3 regions of the uncultured Zhongshania sp. genome follow, and region 3 is predicted to be linked to each of the others. Evidence: predicted binding sites of a transcription regulator. Region 3 holds the regulator's gene; each other region holds the start of a gene.
The links. The regulator PhoB, encoded in region 3, activates phosphate uptake and scavenging genes when phosphate is short. The targets are predictions, from matches to a motif close to TGTCATAAANNTGTAACA.
Positions count from the first base shown of each region.

Region 1: the regulator PhoB is predicted to act here: its motif matches at 3,251-3,268, upstream of AAC007_RS15695 (esterase-like activity of phytase family protein).
Region 2: the regulator PhoB is predicted to act here: its motif matches at 1,672-1,689, upstream of AAC007_RS05275 (phosphatase PAP2 family protein).

Region 1 is NZ_CAXBHN010000027.1:9,308-15,242, forward strand. Features, by position in the region: gene AAC007_RS15690 (FAD-dependent oxidoreductase) at 1-604, shown strand, start outside; gene AAC007_RS15695 (esterase-like activity of phytase family protein) at 696-3,185, opposite strand; gene AAC007_RS15700 (FAD-binding protein) at 3,385-5,097, opposite strand; gene AAC007_RS15705 (DNA-3-methyladenine glycosylase I) at 5,313-5,935, shown strand, end outside.
Region 2 is NZ_CAXBHN010000003.1:163,523-169,457, reverse strand. Features, by position in the region: gene AAC007_RS05280 (MJ1255/VC2487 family glycosyltransferase) at 1-959, opposite strand, end outside; gene AAC007_RS05275 (phosphatase PAP2 family protein) at 1,083-1,613, opposite strand; gene AAC007_RS05270 (methyltransferase domain-containing protein) at 1,761-2,384, opposite strand; gene sthA (Si-specific NAD(P)(+) transhydrogenase) at 2,554-3,945, shown strand; gene AAC007_RS05260 (hypothetical protein) at 4,155-4,337, shown strand; gene AAC007_RS05255 (DUF3014 domain-containing protein) at 4,598-5,374, shown strand; gene AAC007_RS05250 (NAD(P)-dependent oxidoreductase) at 5,501-5,935, shown strand, end outside.
Region 3 is NZ_CAXBHN010000002.1:167,327-173,261, reverse strand. Features, by position in the region: gene AAC007_RS03110 (stomatin-like protein) at 1-848, shown strand, start outside; gene purU (formyltetrahydrofolate deformylase) at 857-1,711, shown strand; gene phoB (phosphate regulon transcriptional regulator PhoB) at 1,797-2,504, shown strand; gene phoR (phosphate regulon sensor histidine kinase PhoR) at 2,518-3,819, shown strand; gene AAC007_RS03090 (phosphate ABC transporter substrate-binding protein PstS family protein) at 3,915-4,883, shown strand; gene AAC007_RS03085 (ABC transporter permease subunit) at 5,010-5,935, shown strand, end outside.

The DNA of each region.
Region 1 (5,935 bases), on a different contig from region 3:
CTATTATCCACCGGCCTCGCTGACCTACGGCATTCTGGTAAACGACAAAGCCCAGCGCTTCATCAACGAAGATTGCTACCACGGCCGAGTTGGCTACAACGCCCTTATTGCCCAGCGCAATTCGTCGCGCATTTACTTTATTACCGACGTAGAGGGCTATGGCGACTACGAAAAAATGAGCTACCTGGGCGCCACTGTTGCCGGCACCGGTGACAGTATTGCCGAACTAGAACAAGAATTAGACTTACCCGAATCCAGTTTGCAACACACCGTCAACACTTATAACCAGCACGCTGAAACTGGCACTGACCCCTACTTTCATAAACACGAAGCCTGGCTCAGACCGATCAAGCCACCTTATGTCGCGCTGGATTGCACACTAGGTCGCGGGCCATTTTACCCCTTCTTTACCCTGGGCGGCTTAGACACGCTTCCAACGGGTGAGGTACTTACCCCTGAGCGCAATGTGATAAAAGGCCTATTTGCTGCCGGCCGCACGACCGCAGGTATTCCGCGTACAGCTGCGGGCTACGCCAGTGGCATGTCCGTTGGGGATGTAACCTACTTTGGTCGCATGGCGGGCAAAGCCGCTGCGCTTTCCTGAGTGAATACTATTCGCTACTTTTAAAAATTATTATTTTTATAATAAAAAAAACCCGCGCATGCGCGGGCTTTTTTTGCAAGCACGATAACGATTACAGTATGTCACCTAAATTTAGCAGCTGAGTTTCACCATTGCTGTCGTCAACGCCATCATTATCGTTGACCATCAGCACATCGCCATTTTTCAGCAAGGCAATACCTTCAATTTTCTCCGTAACCAGTCCACCTGTTGCCAACATATCTGGCAGCACGTCTCGCACCAGGGTTTTCGTCACGGTCGCACCATCGGCCAAGCCAGTTGTATCAAACTTATACAAACGTTTGATTGCTGCATCTGGGCCGCCTTGATTATCACGCTCAATAACCAAAAACTCGCCGTTGCCAATTGAGGTGATTTCAGACAAGCCTACCCAGCCACCGTTTTGCGATTCTGGCGCATCTAGCACGTAAAACAGGAATGACCACGTTGCGTTTGCAATATCGTAAATACCGACGCGAACATTGGCTTCACCCTGCCACGCGCGCTGGAAGGCGACATAGAGTTTACCTTGGTATTCAGCAACACCCTCAAAGCCATTGTTGCGCTGCAAGTCATTCACTGACTGTGGCAACGTCACTGCATGCGTCACAACGCCGTTTGCATCAGCCTTTACCAACACGTTCATGCTGGCTACAGGGCCATCAACCACGTGACCAGAACCTTCAGAGGCAATCCAGAAGCTGCCATCGGCAAGCTTAGCAATACCTTCAGGGTCTATATTCACAGTGTTGTCGGCATTGACAGCATCTGCTTCTAACACACCCGCAGGTAGCGCCGCGAGAATACCATTGCCATCAGTGATGCGTGTTTCTTTGGTAACAATCGCCGGCTTCTCACTTACGTCCAAGGTGAAGATACGATTCTTTTTATAGTAGCTATCGTCAACCGCGTAAATAAGATTGCTATTGCTTGGGTCGGCGGATAAACCTGACAAGCCGCTCCACGGAATTGGCGAACCGTCTAAACGATCATTTGAAATCACCGTTGGATATGCCGCCGACGCAAAGCCATACTGATAAATATTCAATGACGAACGCATAACATCGTCACGATTATCTTCTTCGCTCGCCACCACCAATAAATTGCGTGACGGAATCGCTAAGGCACCTTCCGGTCCGACGGCGGCAGGCAGTAACTGTTTAAACACTGGTTTAGTAAAATCCGCCACATCGTAAACAAACACCACGCTCGAGCGCTCAGAGTTTACAAATAAATAGCGCTCACTACCGAACACAGCAAACTCTGCGTTTTCTGGCTCGTTACCTTTGTTTTCTGAACGAGATTCGGGATAGTGGCCATAGCGCACGGTTAGCTGATCAAGGGTGTTGCCGGCGTCATAAATGACATCTCCGGCGGTATTAAACACGGTAAAACCACGACTACCGCCGTCTAAGTCACCTTCATTGGCAGTCACAAAGTACTCAGTGGACAACCAGCTAAGCCCATCCGGTTCGCGCAACACGCCATCCAGCGATTCGCTTTGATCGATCAGGTCATCTTCGTTTGCATCAACACCAACAAGATCAACAGTGCCGGCGCTGAAGTGATTTACGATGCTACCGTCAGCCAAATTCACGAGCACAATATGATTATTTTCTTGTAGCGAAATCGCCGCGATATTGTCTGAATTGATATCGACAAATTCAGGCTCTGGATCCGCTGGGTATAAGTCAGCCAAACCGGTCAATGCAACGGTCTGCGTCGTCCATGCCGCAGGTTCACCGGTCAAATTAACTATCACGATATAACCTGCAGGCAGCTGCGGTGGTACACCGTCGCCGAGATCTTCGTCACGCTCATTTTCGATAACGACAACGGCATAGTTTCCATCTGGGCTGACCGCAACTGAGTCTGGCTGACCGCCAACATCGATACTGCGAATAGTGCTACGGCTTGCAATATCAATGACATCTAAAGAACCAGACACATTGATAAAGTCTTGTGCGGTATTTACACCAACCAAGGCATAACCGTCTTTTACGGCAACCGATGTTGGCTCGCCGACAAGGCCCAAAACGCCTAACACAGAAGGTTTAGATGGGTCCGCAATATCGACAAAACCAATACGCTCTGCGGGGCTATCGGTGTAGATTAAAGTCATGCCATCGGTACTGGCTGCCACAATTTCAGCTGCAGTGGTGTCATCAGAGTCGCAGCTGGTATCGTCTTGCAAACACACTGGGATGGCCGCAATACGATTAAAGTTTTTAGCCTCATTCAATACTGTTGGTGCGCAAATATAAGAGGTGTCGGTCACTTCGCTGTCAGACAGGCTATCGTCCGCATTGCTGTCGCGGCCTGACTCAACCATAACACCGCCACTGAAGCAGTGCTCATTGCCAAGGTGAAGATTAGTTTGCCGAATTAAACTGTTTAAGCCATTGCTGCCATCCGCCCCACTACTGCCGGGACTGCCATTATTTCCCGCAACGCCATCCTGACCGTTAACACCATCACGCCCATCATCGCCCCCACAGGCAACGAGAAATAAAGGGGTAGCGAGCGCAATGCCCCACGCCAAAGCTGTCTTTTTAAATTGCATCTTTCCTCCAAGAATGACATGCGAAATATTAATTGCACGAGATTACCGAGGGATTGCGACAAAATGCTGACACTTATATGACAGAACGGTGGAGTTTATATGACAACAAATTTTAGGTGGGATGTATTAAGGAAAAAATAAAATAGATAACCTGATAAACGCAAACTCTGGCGCGCTTTTGCGCCAGAGTTGCGATGTTTTAATCTTGGTAAGCACTAATGTGTTTAGCCGCTTGATAGGCAAAGGTCATTGCCGGCCCCAAGGTGGCGCCGGGACCAGGATAAGTCGGTAAAACCGCCGCGCTGCAATTACCCACCGCATACAAACCGGCGATCGGATTGCCATCTTCTTTCAGCACTTGCGCATTGGTATTCGTCGCTAAACCACCCTGGGTACCAAAGTCCCCCGCCTCTAAACGCATTGCATAAAAGGGGGCTTCATCAATTGCACCAAGGCACGGGTTCGGTTCAAAACGCGGGTCACCGTAGTAGCGATCATAAGCAGAATCACCGCGCTGAAAATCTTCGTCCTTACCGGTTTTTGCGTAGGCGTTCATTTTGCTTACGGTGCGCTCTAGGTTCTCTGCATCTATTCCTAGCTGCTCGGCCAACTCACGAATGGTTGCCGCCTTACCCACTAACTTTGTCTCAAACCACTCTTTCGGTATGGTCCAGTCCGGCTTCAAGGACGCCGTCATCAATGGCCCCACGATATAGTCTCGACGAAAACGCGCATCGAAAACTTGATACATGGGGGAGCAAGGCGATGCCTCACTGTGCTGCTTATAAAGATCTTTTTGAAATGCCATATAGTTTTGCGATTCATTGGCGAAACGCTCGCCACGCAAGTTGACAATACAAGACCCCGGATACGATTTTTCCATCACACTTAAGCGCGGTGCTGGCTCACCCGGTACTGACACAGTTGTACACCACCACGCTCCGTCCATAAGCCGCGTTGCAGCGCCCAGCGCAATACCTTGCTGTATCGCGTCGCCAGTATTACCTTCGACTCCGCCGCTCCAATCGGTGCTGGTGGGAGCCGGTAAATACTGCTCACGCATTTGCTGATTGCGTTCAAAGCCACCGGCCGCCAGCACAACACCTTTGCGCGCCTGCACACGAAGGGGCTTACCATTACGGATGACAAGGGCTCCAACTACTTTGCCGTCCTCGGTAATTAATTCCTGCATCGGCGAACTCGCCCATATCGGCACATTGCGTTTTTTTAGCGAATACCAAAGCCGCGCCACACCCGCCGCGCCAGTACAGATTTGGCGGCTAAGGCCGTTGCCGCGAAACCACCATCCCAAATCAAACGCCCAGCGAGCAATGAGCTGCATGGTCAATTTGATCCAGCCAGGGCCCTGGAGCACTAATAGTGCGGCCTCTACCTGGGTGAAATAAATTTTGCTAAACATCCGCATCATATGGTGGCTTGGACGCAGGCGTTTAACGTCGTCACCCAGTAGCGACGAATCAAAACGCTCGGGTTCCATTGAGCGGTGACCAGTGCGCGAGCCATCTACATTGGTGTAATAATCCGGGTAATGCTCCAGGGTTTCATAGCGCACATCGCTGCGCTCATGCAGAAAATTAATCATTTTGGGGCCATTGATTAAATACGCATCCACCATTTCTTCTGGCACCGCGCCAGCTGGGGTTGTGCTGAGCAAATACTGCTTGGCGTCAGCTACGCTATCCTGTGCACCCGCCGCCTTCGCATAACGGTTATTCGGGATCCAAACTCCGCCCCCGGAAGTGGCACTGGTACCACCGATTTTGTCGGATTTTTCCACCACAAGTACGTCGGTTACGCCCATTTCGTAACAGCTTAGTGCGGCGGTCATTGCGCCATTGCCGCTGCCCACCACGAGCACATCTACGCTTTGATCCCACTTTACTTCAGTCATTATTTTTGTTCCCACTACCTTGATTGGCCTTGATAGGCTCGAACCGCGGCAAAAACCAACGGCCGTAAACTCTCGTAATATACGCTTTAACGATAGATCATGATAAACCGCTTGCTATATAAGCCCTATCATCCGTCTGTATTAGCTCTATACAATGAAATATATTCACCACTTACCGAATCAAAGACGTCACCAACACAATATGGCCAGTAACTATGACCCGCTCTAAAGCCAAATCGGCCCTTGCCCCATCGCTTTATCAGCGCTATTTGGAGCGAGCGATTATTCAGCACGGCTCCATCGCTGCTGTGGAAGAAAGGCTTCCCCAAGCTCTGAGCCACAAAGCGCTAACCGCGATTAAAGACGACCGCTACTTGGCTGAAATGACCGCCTGCGTGTTTCGTGCCGGCTTTGTGTGGCGGATAATCCAACTCAAATGGGATGGATTTGAAACCGTATTCAATCATTTCCTGCCCATTTGGGTCGCCTCGCGCTCGCCGGAAGAGATTGAAGACATGGCGAGCGACACTCGCATTGTGCGCAATTTGACCAAGGTGAAATCAGCACAAGAAAACGCCCTGTTCGTTCTGGATATCCAACGGGAATTTGGTTCTTTCGGGCGCTTTCTCGCCGACTGGCCAGAGGACAATATTGTCGGCCTGTGGTCCTACCTTAAAAAGCACGGCAATCGCCTCGGCGGCAATTCAGGGCAGTATTTTTTACGATTTATGGGCAAGGATACCTTTGTCCTCAGCAGAGATGTTTGCACCGCATTATGTGCTGAAGGTATCGTCGACAAAACCCAGATTAGCAGTCAGCGCGACCTGGCCGCAGTGCA
Region 2 (5,935 bases), on a different contig from region 3:
CAAATCGCCGCGGCGACATCGGGATAGTGCGCGGCGGTTTGCGCGGGGATATTAGCGAGCCAGTTTTCAATATGCTGTGCTGAGAAGTCATACATAACGGTTGCCACGCCGAGTTGTTGCAGGGCGGCGGCGTTACCTAATTGTTCTGACTGTCCCGCTACGGGTTTTGCGAGGGCCGGAATTCCCATATGCAGGCATTCACTAATTAATTCAAATCCAGCATTGCAGATTACGCCTTTGGCTTGGCATAGATTATGTTTGAAATCGTGTAGGCTAGTTGGTCTAAGGCTTATATTTGCGCGCTCCTCACGCTGTAATTGAGGCGCGAATTGAATAAATTTTTGACTGGGAAATGTCGCGAGTGCTGCACTGACTAGTTGCTGGTCTTCAAAGGGCAGGTACACGACGATGTGTGCCGGTGAGCCACAAGGCTGGCGAATTTCGGCGGGATTGATTATCGGCGGCGCGATATTGGCGTTAAACGCATCCCAGTGTAATCCCAAGCGGTATTGAGTCGGTGCAAAGAATTTCATAATAAGGCGGTTGCGAAGGTCGACACCGCTTTGAGGTACATCCGGGTAGCCAAATGCGTACTGGTGGCCAATTCCGATGACAGGCTTTTTCTTTAGACGGCCGGCCCAGGCGGTGACGGGTTCAAAATCGGTAATGATTGCATCGTAAGAGCTGATATCGAGTTTGCGAACATCCCCAATAAACGTCAGCGGTTTGGTTTGGAGTAGGGTTTGTATTGCGCTAATGCTACCTTTGTTTGTCGCGAAACTGAGACCATCTCGGAGTTGGTAGTCGCCGAAAATCTCCATATCGAAATACTGATCGGCAGCACGGCCAGAGAATAGATATTCAACGTCTATATTTTTTTCGGAAAAGTGTTTGGCCAACATGCGGGCGCGGGAAATATGGCCATTGCCGGTTCCCTGCACTCCGTACAGGAGTTTCATAATGGATCTCCCATGATGGGCTTGCTACCACTGGGCTCACTGCGCGAGGGAAGTGAAGGTGGAGAGTGATAGATGTCGTTTTGCGACGGTATGATGGCCGCGCGCATGATATGAAAATTGGTGTTAGACCGCTGTGACAATCGAATGTCCCAGATGCGCGATGCCAATACCTAAGCTTGCGCCGGCGAGGGTGTCGGTGGGGAAATGCACGCCGAGGATTACCCGCGAGGCGCCCACGGCAACTGCCCACAAGAAAAGTGGAGTACCGATAACCCCGAAAAATAACACGGTCATGGTCGCTAGTAAAAAGGCGGCTGCGGTGTGGCCAGAGGGAAAGCTGAATTCGTCTGAGGCAATAATGGCGGCACTAAAAGCCGGAATGGCGGCGGGCGGTCGCTTTCTGCGGCAGGTGTTTTTTAGCACCCAGTAAATGGGCAGCCATGCGGCAAAACTGATCATAACCGCACTAAAATAGCTTAGACCTTGGCTCGCCCCCATCACGTAAAGACAAAGGGGAAGGCCAAGTTGGGCGTAGCCGTCGCCGGTTTTTGATACACTTCGGGCTACACGAGACAACTGTTGCTGGTGGCGGGTATTTACGCAAGCCAGAAACATTCGCACATCGAACTGATTTATCGACTGTATTAAGCGCATAGTTTTATCCTCACATCTGAAACCATACGCTGATGTGTTTTCAATATTGTGACAAATGTATTGCAGTTTTAAGACAGTGTTGAATGAGCTTTGGGCTTGTATTAGTGTCTAAACACTTCCAGAGCTGACAAATGAGGCAGATGTATCCTAGGCATTTTCAATTAACAAAATGCTACCCCGATGATGGCGGCTAGTAAGTACTTCGCAGGGGATTAGTTCGGCAAAAAAGTCGTCGATGCACGCTTCGGCTACCGCTAAGAAAGGTGGCCGGTGAGGGTCTGCAATAATGATTTTTTCAACACCGGCATCAACGGCGCGGTGAATTAAATCGAAGACTTCTTCACTCATCTCATCCCAAAAGCAAATGTCGCTGGCAATGATAACGTCGTACTGAGCTAAAGTGTCTGCATCTAGGGCTTCGAAGCGGGCACATTGAGTGTTTATGTTTACCGCATTGTGCTGCGCTAGCAGCGATAAGTAGGGAAAGACAGCGGGATCGGCATCGACGGCAGTTACCGTGGCTTGAAGATGCTTGGCGCAATATATGCTTGCTAGCCCCCATCCGCAGCCCAGGTCGAGCACTTTACTTGCAGCAGGTAGTGGTTTTTTTTGTAAATAGTCGATAAGCAGATAGGCACTGCCCCACAGTTTATTGCCGTGCAGCTGGGTCGCGTGCGTGGCCCGCTTTAGGCGGCGCATATCGGGGTGTGAGGCGAGTAGAGTTCGCACTCCAAAATAGTCTCGGGTCTGGATTGGTGACGTATTGGGCATGGGTGTGTCCTACTAAAGTCTGGCTTGCTTATGTTGTATAGCGTCGGTGACGATATACAGAGCCGCGATCTTAATTGTGAAAAGAATGTATTACCATGATCACCATCAAGATATTCCTTAGCTCACTCATGCTGAGTAGCTATGTTTACGGATTTAACGGACGGGTTCTGTGACGAAATTTGATTACGACGTTTTAGTATTGGGTAGTGGCCCCGCCGGAGAAAGCGCTGCTCTGAATGCCATGAAGCACGGGCATCGGGTGGCGGTGGTGGAGGCGCAAGACGCCGTCGGTGGTGCTTGTACCCATCAAGGTACTATTCCATCAAAGGCCTTACGGCATATGGTGCGGCAGGCTATTAGATACAATACCACGCCAGCGTTTCGCGATATTGGTGACGCGCGAACATTAAGTTATCCCCGTCTACTTAGTCATGCCAATGAAGTCATTTCGCGGCAGGTGGATATGCGCAGTCGCTTCTACTACCGCAATCAGATTCGTCTTATTTTTGGCCGCGGCCACTTTGTTGATAAGAATACTGTTGAAGTGGTGACGGATGAGGGACAGGTGGAATCCTTTACCGCGAGTAGTGTGGTAATAGCCACTGGCTCGCGGCCCTACCGCCCGGCAAATATCGACTTTTCTCACCCTCGGATCTATGACAGCGATACCATTCTGAAAATGACCAACACCCCGAATAAAATCATTGTTTATGGAGCGGGTGTTATCGGCTGCGAATACGCGTCAATTTTTTCCGGTATTGGCATCAAAATCGAGTTAATCAATGGTCGGGATCGTCTATTGGAGTTTTTAGACGACGAAATTTCCGATGCCTTGAGTTATCAACTTCGGAATATGGGGGTGATGATCCGCCACCGCGAAGTGTATAAATCGGTTGTGGCTAGCGACAAGGGCGTCGAAGTATTGCTGGAGTCTGGTAAGCGTATCCACGCCGATGCGCTCCTTTGGTGTAATGGTCGAAGCGGTAATACCAATCAATTAGGTTTGGATCAGATTGGTCTGGAAACAGATCATCGCGGTCAGTTAATTGTGGACGAGCATTACCAAACCACTGTGCCGGGCATTTTCGCTGCTGGAGACGTCATCGGCTGGCCGAGCTTGGCGAGTGCCGCTTACGACCAAGGGCGTTCAGCGGCGGCATCAGCCCGCGGCAAAGAGCAGTGTCGTTTTGTGGATGACGTGCCAACAGGCATTTACACACTGCCTGAAATTAGCTCGGTGGGGCAGACTGAACGCGAGCTGACCGAAGCGAAAATTCCTTACGAGGTGGGTCGCGCATTTTTTAAAGATACCGCCCGCGGCCAGATAAGTGGTGAGACGGTTGGAATGCTTAAACTGCTCTTTCACCCCGAGACCTTGGAAATTCTCGGTATTCATTGCTTTGGTGCCGAAGCGGCGGAAATTATCCATATCGGTCAGGCAATAATGAAACAGCAGAACGGCGGCAATACCCTGCGCTATTTTGTGACCACTACGTTTAATTACCCAACCATGGCTGAAGCCTACCGAACGGCGGCGCTGAACGGCCTAAATCGCTTGTAGTGCGCCGGATTTGCTAAGCCTTCGGCCATCTTTGCGCCAGTAACGTGTTTTGCTAGTGGTTTGGTAAGGTCGCTGTTAAGAAAATATTTACGCTATAGGTATAAATTTTTATTGACAGAAATTCGAGTTCGTCATAAATAGTGCCCTGAACAACCACGGTTAGCCGAGGGGTTCATTCTGTATCTACGATGTACTGGAGTGGGCAAGTAATGGCAAATGACCTAGCCGATGATGATATTGACGATGTCCTTGAAGACGATTCAGCCCCTGATTTTGAGGAGCGGCGACTTATGGGTGGAGGCGATAGCAGTATTCGTCGCAAAATTGAAGAGCGTTTAGAGCGCAAACGCCTGATGGATGAATTGGATCTATTGGACGATTTCGACCTTTAAAGCCTTTCTTTCACTGCTAGATAGTGAAATCTCTGTTTGTACGCCACGTTCTGTGGCGTTTTCCTTGCTAATTTCTTGAGTTATCGACTCGGTATGGCAGTCTATATTGCTGATTTTGAGTCGCGGTTATAACATGCAGAGATAATTTGCATGTAATAGCTACCGGCGTTAGGGTTAAGTCATTGCTGAGACTGGTCTTCTGGCCCCAGTGATGGCAGCAGGAAAATCCCCTTGCGTGATAAATAAAACAGGAATGAGTAATGAATTGGAAAGCCTTATCTGCAGTAGTGGTGATCGTCGCCGTCGCCGGGTTTGTCTGGTACGTCTTAGATCGTTCGGTGAATAGTGAGTATAACGAGCCGGTAGTTGAGACGGTCGATGACGCAGCCGCCAAAAAGAAGGTGAAGGAGACACTGGCGGTAGAGTCGGAGTCTGATTACAAAGAAAAGGCGGCTTCGGCGCCTGAGCCACCTGTGGCTATCGATGGCAGCGATGAGCAACTGCGCTCTGCGGCAGCGACTTTGTCGGCACCGTTGGCCGAATGGATGCAGCCTGATGAGCAAGTTCGGAAATGGGTTTCTGTGGTCGATCAACTTGCTACTTACCGATTCCCGACCAAGCATCTGCCGCTGGTGTATAACAAAGAGCCTTTCTTGGCAGTTAAGACAGAAAAAGGCTTCCAGAACGACCCAGGAAACTTCAAGCGTTGGGATGGCCTAGTCAATACGGTAACGGCGGTGGAGCCGAAAAACTTGGCGATTTACTATAAAAAATGGTCGCCATTTTTAGAGGGCAGCTACAATGAATTGGGTAACCCCCAATCTTTTGACAACCAGTTGCGCACGATGATTGAACATTTGCTGATGGTAGAGCCTATTCCCGAAGATGCCGCCCTGAAGCAACCCAAGGTGCTGTATGAATACGTTGATCCAGTTTTAGAGAATGCGGATCCGCTAAGTAAATGGATGTGGCGCCTCGGGCCGGAAAACATGAAGAAACTGCAGGATTGGCTGCGAGAGTTAGAAAGTTTTCTTTAGTATTTTCGAGCTAAATCCTTTCTCTTTTTCGCCATCCGTTTGGATGGCGAAAATCGTTTTACACTTGGTTACACTTCTGCTCCTGAAACCACTCTTATAATAATTCTATGCAGCAGGTGAATAAATATGCCGGTAAGCCCCGTTGATTTAAATAATACCAATATCCTAATTACTGGCCCAACAGGGCAAGTCGCCGCACCGATCGTGGATGCGCTTAGTAAGATTGCCAATGTCACGGCGCTGGCGCGTTTTAGTAAAGATAGCGATAAAGCGGCGCTAGAGTCGCGTGGTATCAAGGTTATTCGCGCCGATCTGGCTGATAAGAGCAGCTTACAAGCCTGCCCTGATGAGTTTGACTATGTATTGAATTTGGCTGTGGTCAAATCGGGTAACTTTGCCTACGATCTCGCCGCAAATGGCGAAGGAGTGGGGTATCTAATGGCTCGCTGCAAAAGTGCTAAGGCTTTTTTGCACTTCTCGTCCACCGCGGTATATGAATACGCGGGTCACTCTCCGCGCAAAGAATCAGATCCATTAGGTGATAATCATCGCGCCATGTTC
Region 3 (5,935 bases):
TGGATGGCTTAGCAGTGGTAGTCGCGTTGGCGATTTTGGTAGTGGTGACCTTAGCGAAGGGTGTTCGCACCGTGCCACAGGGTTACAAACACATTGTGCAGCGTTTAGGTAAGTATCATGTCACATTGAATCCCGGTTTGAATTTTATTATCCCCTACATTGATGCGGTAGCCTACAAGCTCACCACCAAAGATATAGTACTGGATATCCCCTCGCAGGAGGTCATCACCGAAGACAATGCGGTCATCATTGCAAACGCTGTTGCTTATATAAACATCGTCTCACCCGAAAAAGCGGTTTATGGCGTAGAAAATTATACCTTTGCCATTCAGAATTTAGTGCAAACCGCATTGCGTTCTATTGTTGGTGAAATGGCGCTGGATTCGGCCCTATCGTCACGGGATCAAATTAAAGCCAAGTTGAAAGCAGCGATATCAGCCGATATCGCTGACTGGGGCATCACCTTAAAGACTGTAGAAATACAGGACATAAATCCCTCCATGACCATGCAGCAGGCAATGGAAGAGCAAGCTGCAGCAGAGCGTCAGCGACGTGCTGCCGTGACTAAAGCCGAAGGTGAAAAACAGGCTGCGATTCTGGAGGCGGATGGTCGCTTAGAGGCATCTCGTCGCGATGCGGAGGCGCAGGTAGTGTTAGCCAAAGCCAGCGGCGAGGCAATTACCCTGGTGTCGGAAGCGGTTGGCGACCAGGATTTGCCAGTTTTGTATCTTTTAGGCGAGAAATACGCGGACGCCTTAGTGAAACTATCAACCTCAAACAATGCTAAAACAGTCGTATTGCCTGCAGATTTGCCACAGGCCTTGCGCGGAATTTTGAATAAGGTTTAAACATCTTCATGAATCATACATTTCGATTGGTAATCAGTTGCCCAGATCGGGTGGGTATTGTTGCGCGAGTAAGTCAGTTTGTAGCGGATCAAGGCGGCTGGCTTACGGAGGCTAACTATCATGCTGATGCTGAGAATAATTGGTTTTTTATGCGCAATGAAATCCGCGCCGATTCTCTGCAGATGGGGGCGGAGGCTGTTCGCGCCGCCTTTGCCCCGATCGCAGACGAATACGGTATGCGCTGGGAGTTGGTGGATTCGTCGGTAAAACGCAAAGTTGTCATATTGGCGAGTCATGCCTCGCACTGTATTGCAGATATTTTACACCGCTGGCATAGCGGTGAGCTGGATTGTGACATTCCCTGTGTCATCTCTAATCACGAGAATTTGCGTAGCATGGTGGAGTGGCACGGTATTCCCTTTGAATACGTCGCTATTGACCCCCAAAACAAGGCGCCGGCACACGCGCGCATTATGGAACTTACTGGCGAGTATCAAGCAGATTGCGTGGTGCTCGCGCGCTATATGCAGATTATTCAACCTGAATTTTGCCGAGCTTACACGGGGCGAATGATCAATATCCACCATAGCTTTTTGCCGTCATTCATTGGCGCAAACCCTTACCAGAAAGCGTTTGATCGAGGTGTGAAGCTGATTGGCGCAACCAGTCATTACGTGACGGAGCACCTTGATGAAGGGCCGATAATCGAACAAGATGTTATTCGCGTGTCGCATCGCTACAGCAAGGACGATCTTGTTCGGCTGGGTAAAGATGTCGAAAAGTCTGTGCTCGCGAGGGCGTTGCGAAATCATTTAGAAGACCGGGTGCTAGTGCTCGGGAATAAGACGGTAGTGTTTGATTAATCTAGATAAACGGGCACTGTCATAAAATTGTCACCAAATGTCGTTTTAATGCTGCTTACAAATATTGTTAAAAAAGGGTAGAGGGATGACTGCAACCACCATACTGATTGTCGACGACGAGGCCGCCATACGGGAAATGATCCGCGTTGGGCTAGAACTTGCCGGCTACGAGTGCCTGGAGGCAAGCAATGCACAGGACGCTCACGGTATTATTGTTGATCAGCGCCCCGATTTGGTCTTGCTAGACTGGATGATGCCGGTCACAAGCGGTATAGAGTTGTTGCGACGCTTGCGCAGAGATGAGCTCACCCGCGACTTGCTCGTTATCATGCTAACGGCGAAAGACGATGAAGATAATCGTGTGCAGGGCTTGGATGTCGGCGCAGACGATTACATTACCAAGCCCTTTTCCTCCCGTGAGTTGATGGCGCGGATTAAGGCGATTATGCGCCGGTCTACCACCCGTGAGCAGGAAGAAAGTATTGAAGTCGGCGGTTTAAAATTGGATCCCGCTAGTCATCGCGTTTTTGTCGACACTCAGCCCTTAGATATGGGGCCGACAGAATTTAAACTACTTAAGTTTTTTATGACCCACCAAGAGCGTGCCTACAGCCGTGGTCAGTTACTTGACCAAGTCTGGGGCAGCAATGTCTACGTCGAAGAACGCACGGTAGACGTGCATATTCGTCGCCTCCGCAAAGCCCTGCAAACTGATCAACGAGACTGTGGTTTGCTGATCCAGACGGTACGTGGCACCGGTTATCGTTTTTCGACGACAGGTGTTTGCGCTTAGCGCACATGAATTAATGCGCTATTACAATTGGAAAACGGAATTATTGCGCATTGGCCTACTGCTGACGGCGGTAGCGGCTGTTTGTGCAATTTTTGATTTGGGTTTGTGGCCTTTATTTATCGCAGCGCTGTTGGTTTGTGCTTGGTTGCTACGCAACTTGCAGCACTTGTCAGATTGGCTTTACAGCGGCGTTGATAAAGAGCCTCCGGAGGCATCGGGAATGTGGGGGCAGGTTTTTGATGTCATTTATGACATGCAGCGTGAGACCACGCAGAATAGCGCCAAATTACAGGCGATGATCGACTATCTTCACTCTTCATTCGCCTCGATGTCAGATGCCGTTGTGATGCTAGATCCCGTGGGTAATATTGAATGGTGTAATGCCTCAGCCCACGACTTACTCGGTTTACGACAGTCTGACGACACCGGTCGGCAACTGATCAACCTAATTCGAAGTCCGGCTTTTTTGCGCTATTTCGAAGCGGAGCGTTATCAGACACCACTTGAGATGACGTCGCCAGTGAATGGCGGTTTAAGTTTGAGCGTTAGTGTGAACTTCTTCGGCCAGCGCAATCGATTGCTTTTTGCCCGTGATGTCACCAGAACCCACCGCTTGGAAAAAATGCGCAAAGATTTTGTTGCCAATGTTTCCCACGAACTTCGCACGCCGCTAACCGTGATAAATGGCTACCTCGAAACGTTTTCAGAACACGGCGGTGATAACCCGCGCTGGGATCGTGCAGTAAGCCAGATGCTTCAGCAATCACGCCGTATGCATATGCTGATTCAGGATCTTATGCTGTTGTCGCGCTTAGAGGCGGTTCCCAAAGCCGGCGATGATACCGTTATAAGCTTGCGGTCTTTGATGGAGATGATTAGAGAGGAGTGCGGCTCCGCGGCGAAAGGTCCGCGTCGTATTGTGATTGAATGTGACGATACGATTTCAATCCGTGGAAATGCCAATGAGTTGCGCAGTGCGTTTTCTAATTTAGCGATCAATGCCGCTCGGTATACCGCAGAGAACGACACCATAACCCTGCGCTGGTACCGCGATGATGACCACGCTTACTTCGAGGTCGAAGACACCGGTATCGGAATAGAGCCGCAATATATACCGCGTTTGACTGAGCGGTTTTATCGCGTAGATCAAAGTCGCTCGCTGGACACTGGCGGTACAGGTCTCGGCTTAGCCATTGTTAAGCATGTTTTAATTCGACATCGGGCAGAGCTGCGGATTCGAAGTGTGCCAGAAAAAGGTAGTGTGTTTACCTGTGTATTTCCCCGTTCCGCCGCGGTTCAAGTTAAGACGGCTTAAAGTCGTCACTATTCCTAGCGACTGTCACAAAGTTGTCATAATTGCCCTATAAAGTGGCTGCGTTAATGTAATTAATTGGTTTGGGAGTAGGGTGCGTGAACATTAAACAGTATTTGGCGGGATCCATTGTTGCCTTGTCTTCAGTAGCGGCTATTGCGGCAACTGAAGTTGATTCGGCGTTGCCGACATACCAAAGTGCGTCCGGTGTCTCCGGCAACCTGTCCAGCGTTGGTTCAGACACGCTGGCCAACTTGATGACATTATGGGGCGAAGATTTCAAACGGTTCTACCCCAACGTCAATATTCAAATCCAAGCTGCGGGCTCGTCTACAGCGCCGCCAGCCTTGACAGAAGGCACCTCAAACATCGGCCCTATGAGCCGTAAAATGAAAGACAAGGAAATTGAGGCGTTTGAAATCAAGTACGGCTATAAGCCAATGGCCATTCCGGTAGCGATAGATGCCTTAGCGGTTTTTGTACACAAAGATAATCCGATTGAAGGCATGACCATGGCGCAGGTAGATGCGGTTTTTTCTAGCACGCATAAGTGTGGCCACCCCGACAACGTAGAGACCTGGGGCGCGTTGGGAATGAGCGACGCATGGACGACTCGCGATATTCAAATGTTCGGCCGTAACTCGGTATCGGGTACCTACGGGTACTTTAAAGAGGCTGCACTGTGTAAGGGTGATTTTAAAAATGGTGTGAACGAGCAGCCAGGATCAGCCTCTGTGGTGCAATCGGTTTCTACCTCAGTTAACGGCATCGGTTACTCGGGGATTGGTTATAAAACCTCTAGCGTGCGCACAGTGCCCTTAGCGAAAGATGACAAAAGCGGGTTTGTCGAAGCAAATTCAGAAAACGCGACATCTGGCACCTATCCACTGTCTCGTTTTTTGTATGTCTATTTAAACAAAGCACCGAATAAACCACTTGCTCCTTTGGAGCGTGAGTTCCTGAAACTGGTTCTGTCTAAGCAAGGGCAAGAAGTCGTCGTAAAAGATGGCTATATACCGCTCCCAGCGAGTGTCGTAGAGAAAATTAAGGCGAAGATGGCGCTCTAGCAATGATGGAGTGATCAGCATAAATGCCGTAGGAATACCCGCGGCATTTTTTTTGAAAAGCCTCCGTCATCAAACTGTAACAAAAGTGTCATATTGTGTTTGTGAGTTTTCAGAGAGCTAGAAGAAATGAGTCAATCTGAGGTACGAGCTACCGCTTCCGCCTACCGTAAATGGCGACAAGTAAAAGACGGAATCGCTACGACGACGATCACCGCTGGCGGCATCGGTGTGCTGTTCGCCATCCTCCTTATCTTTTTCTATCTGCTATATGAAATTATGCCGCTGTTTCAATCGGCGTCTATAAAGGCGGACTCGCAGTTCACAACGGCTAGCGAATCGCCAGCCCTATATCTTGCTATGGAAGAACAGGCGGAAATAGGTTTCCGTTTGGATTCTAAGGGTTATGCAGAGTTCTTCCAGCTCAGCGACGGCAGCGTGTCGTCCGCCTCAGATTTACCCTTGCAGGGAGCGGACATTCTCAGCTTTGCACTTGAATCTGAGCAAAGCCGTTTATTTGCTTTGGGTTTGAGCGATGGGAAAGTACTTATCGCCAAACATGATTACCGAACCAGCTACCCCAATGACCAACGCCTAATTACACCGGTATTACGTTACCCCTATGGTGAACAGGCTTTTTTACTCGCAGAAGACATGCCGATTGAACAGCTTGGCATTAGTGATAATGATGATGCGCTTATTGTTATAGGCATTAGCGAGGGTAAATTATTTGGCCGCCGTTGGGTGAAAGAAGAAGATTTCCTCAGTGAGGAAGTGACTCTCAGCGAAGAAGAACTACTGCTGCCTAAGTTAGATATTGTGCCCAGTCGAGTCTTAATTGGTCCTGCCCAGCAATGGCTTTATGTATTGGCGGCTGATGGCGGTTTTCGTTTAATTGATCTTCGCAAGCAGGTCGTTACAGATCGTGGGTATTTATTCGACAACGGCAAGCTGAGCCAAGCGCGGTTTTTACTGGGAGGTATTTCCCTATTAGTTGCCAGTGATCACGGTTCGGTTGGGCAGTGGTTTGTCGTCCGCGACAAAGAGCGTGAATC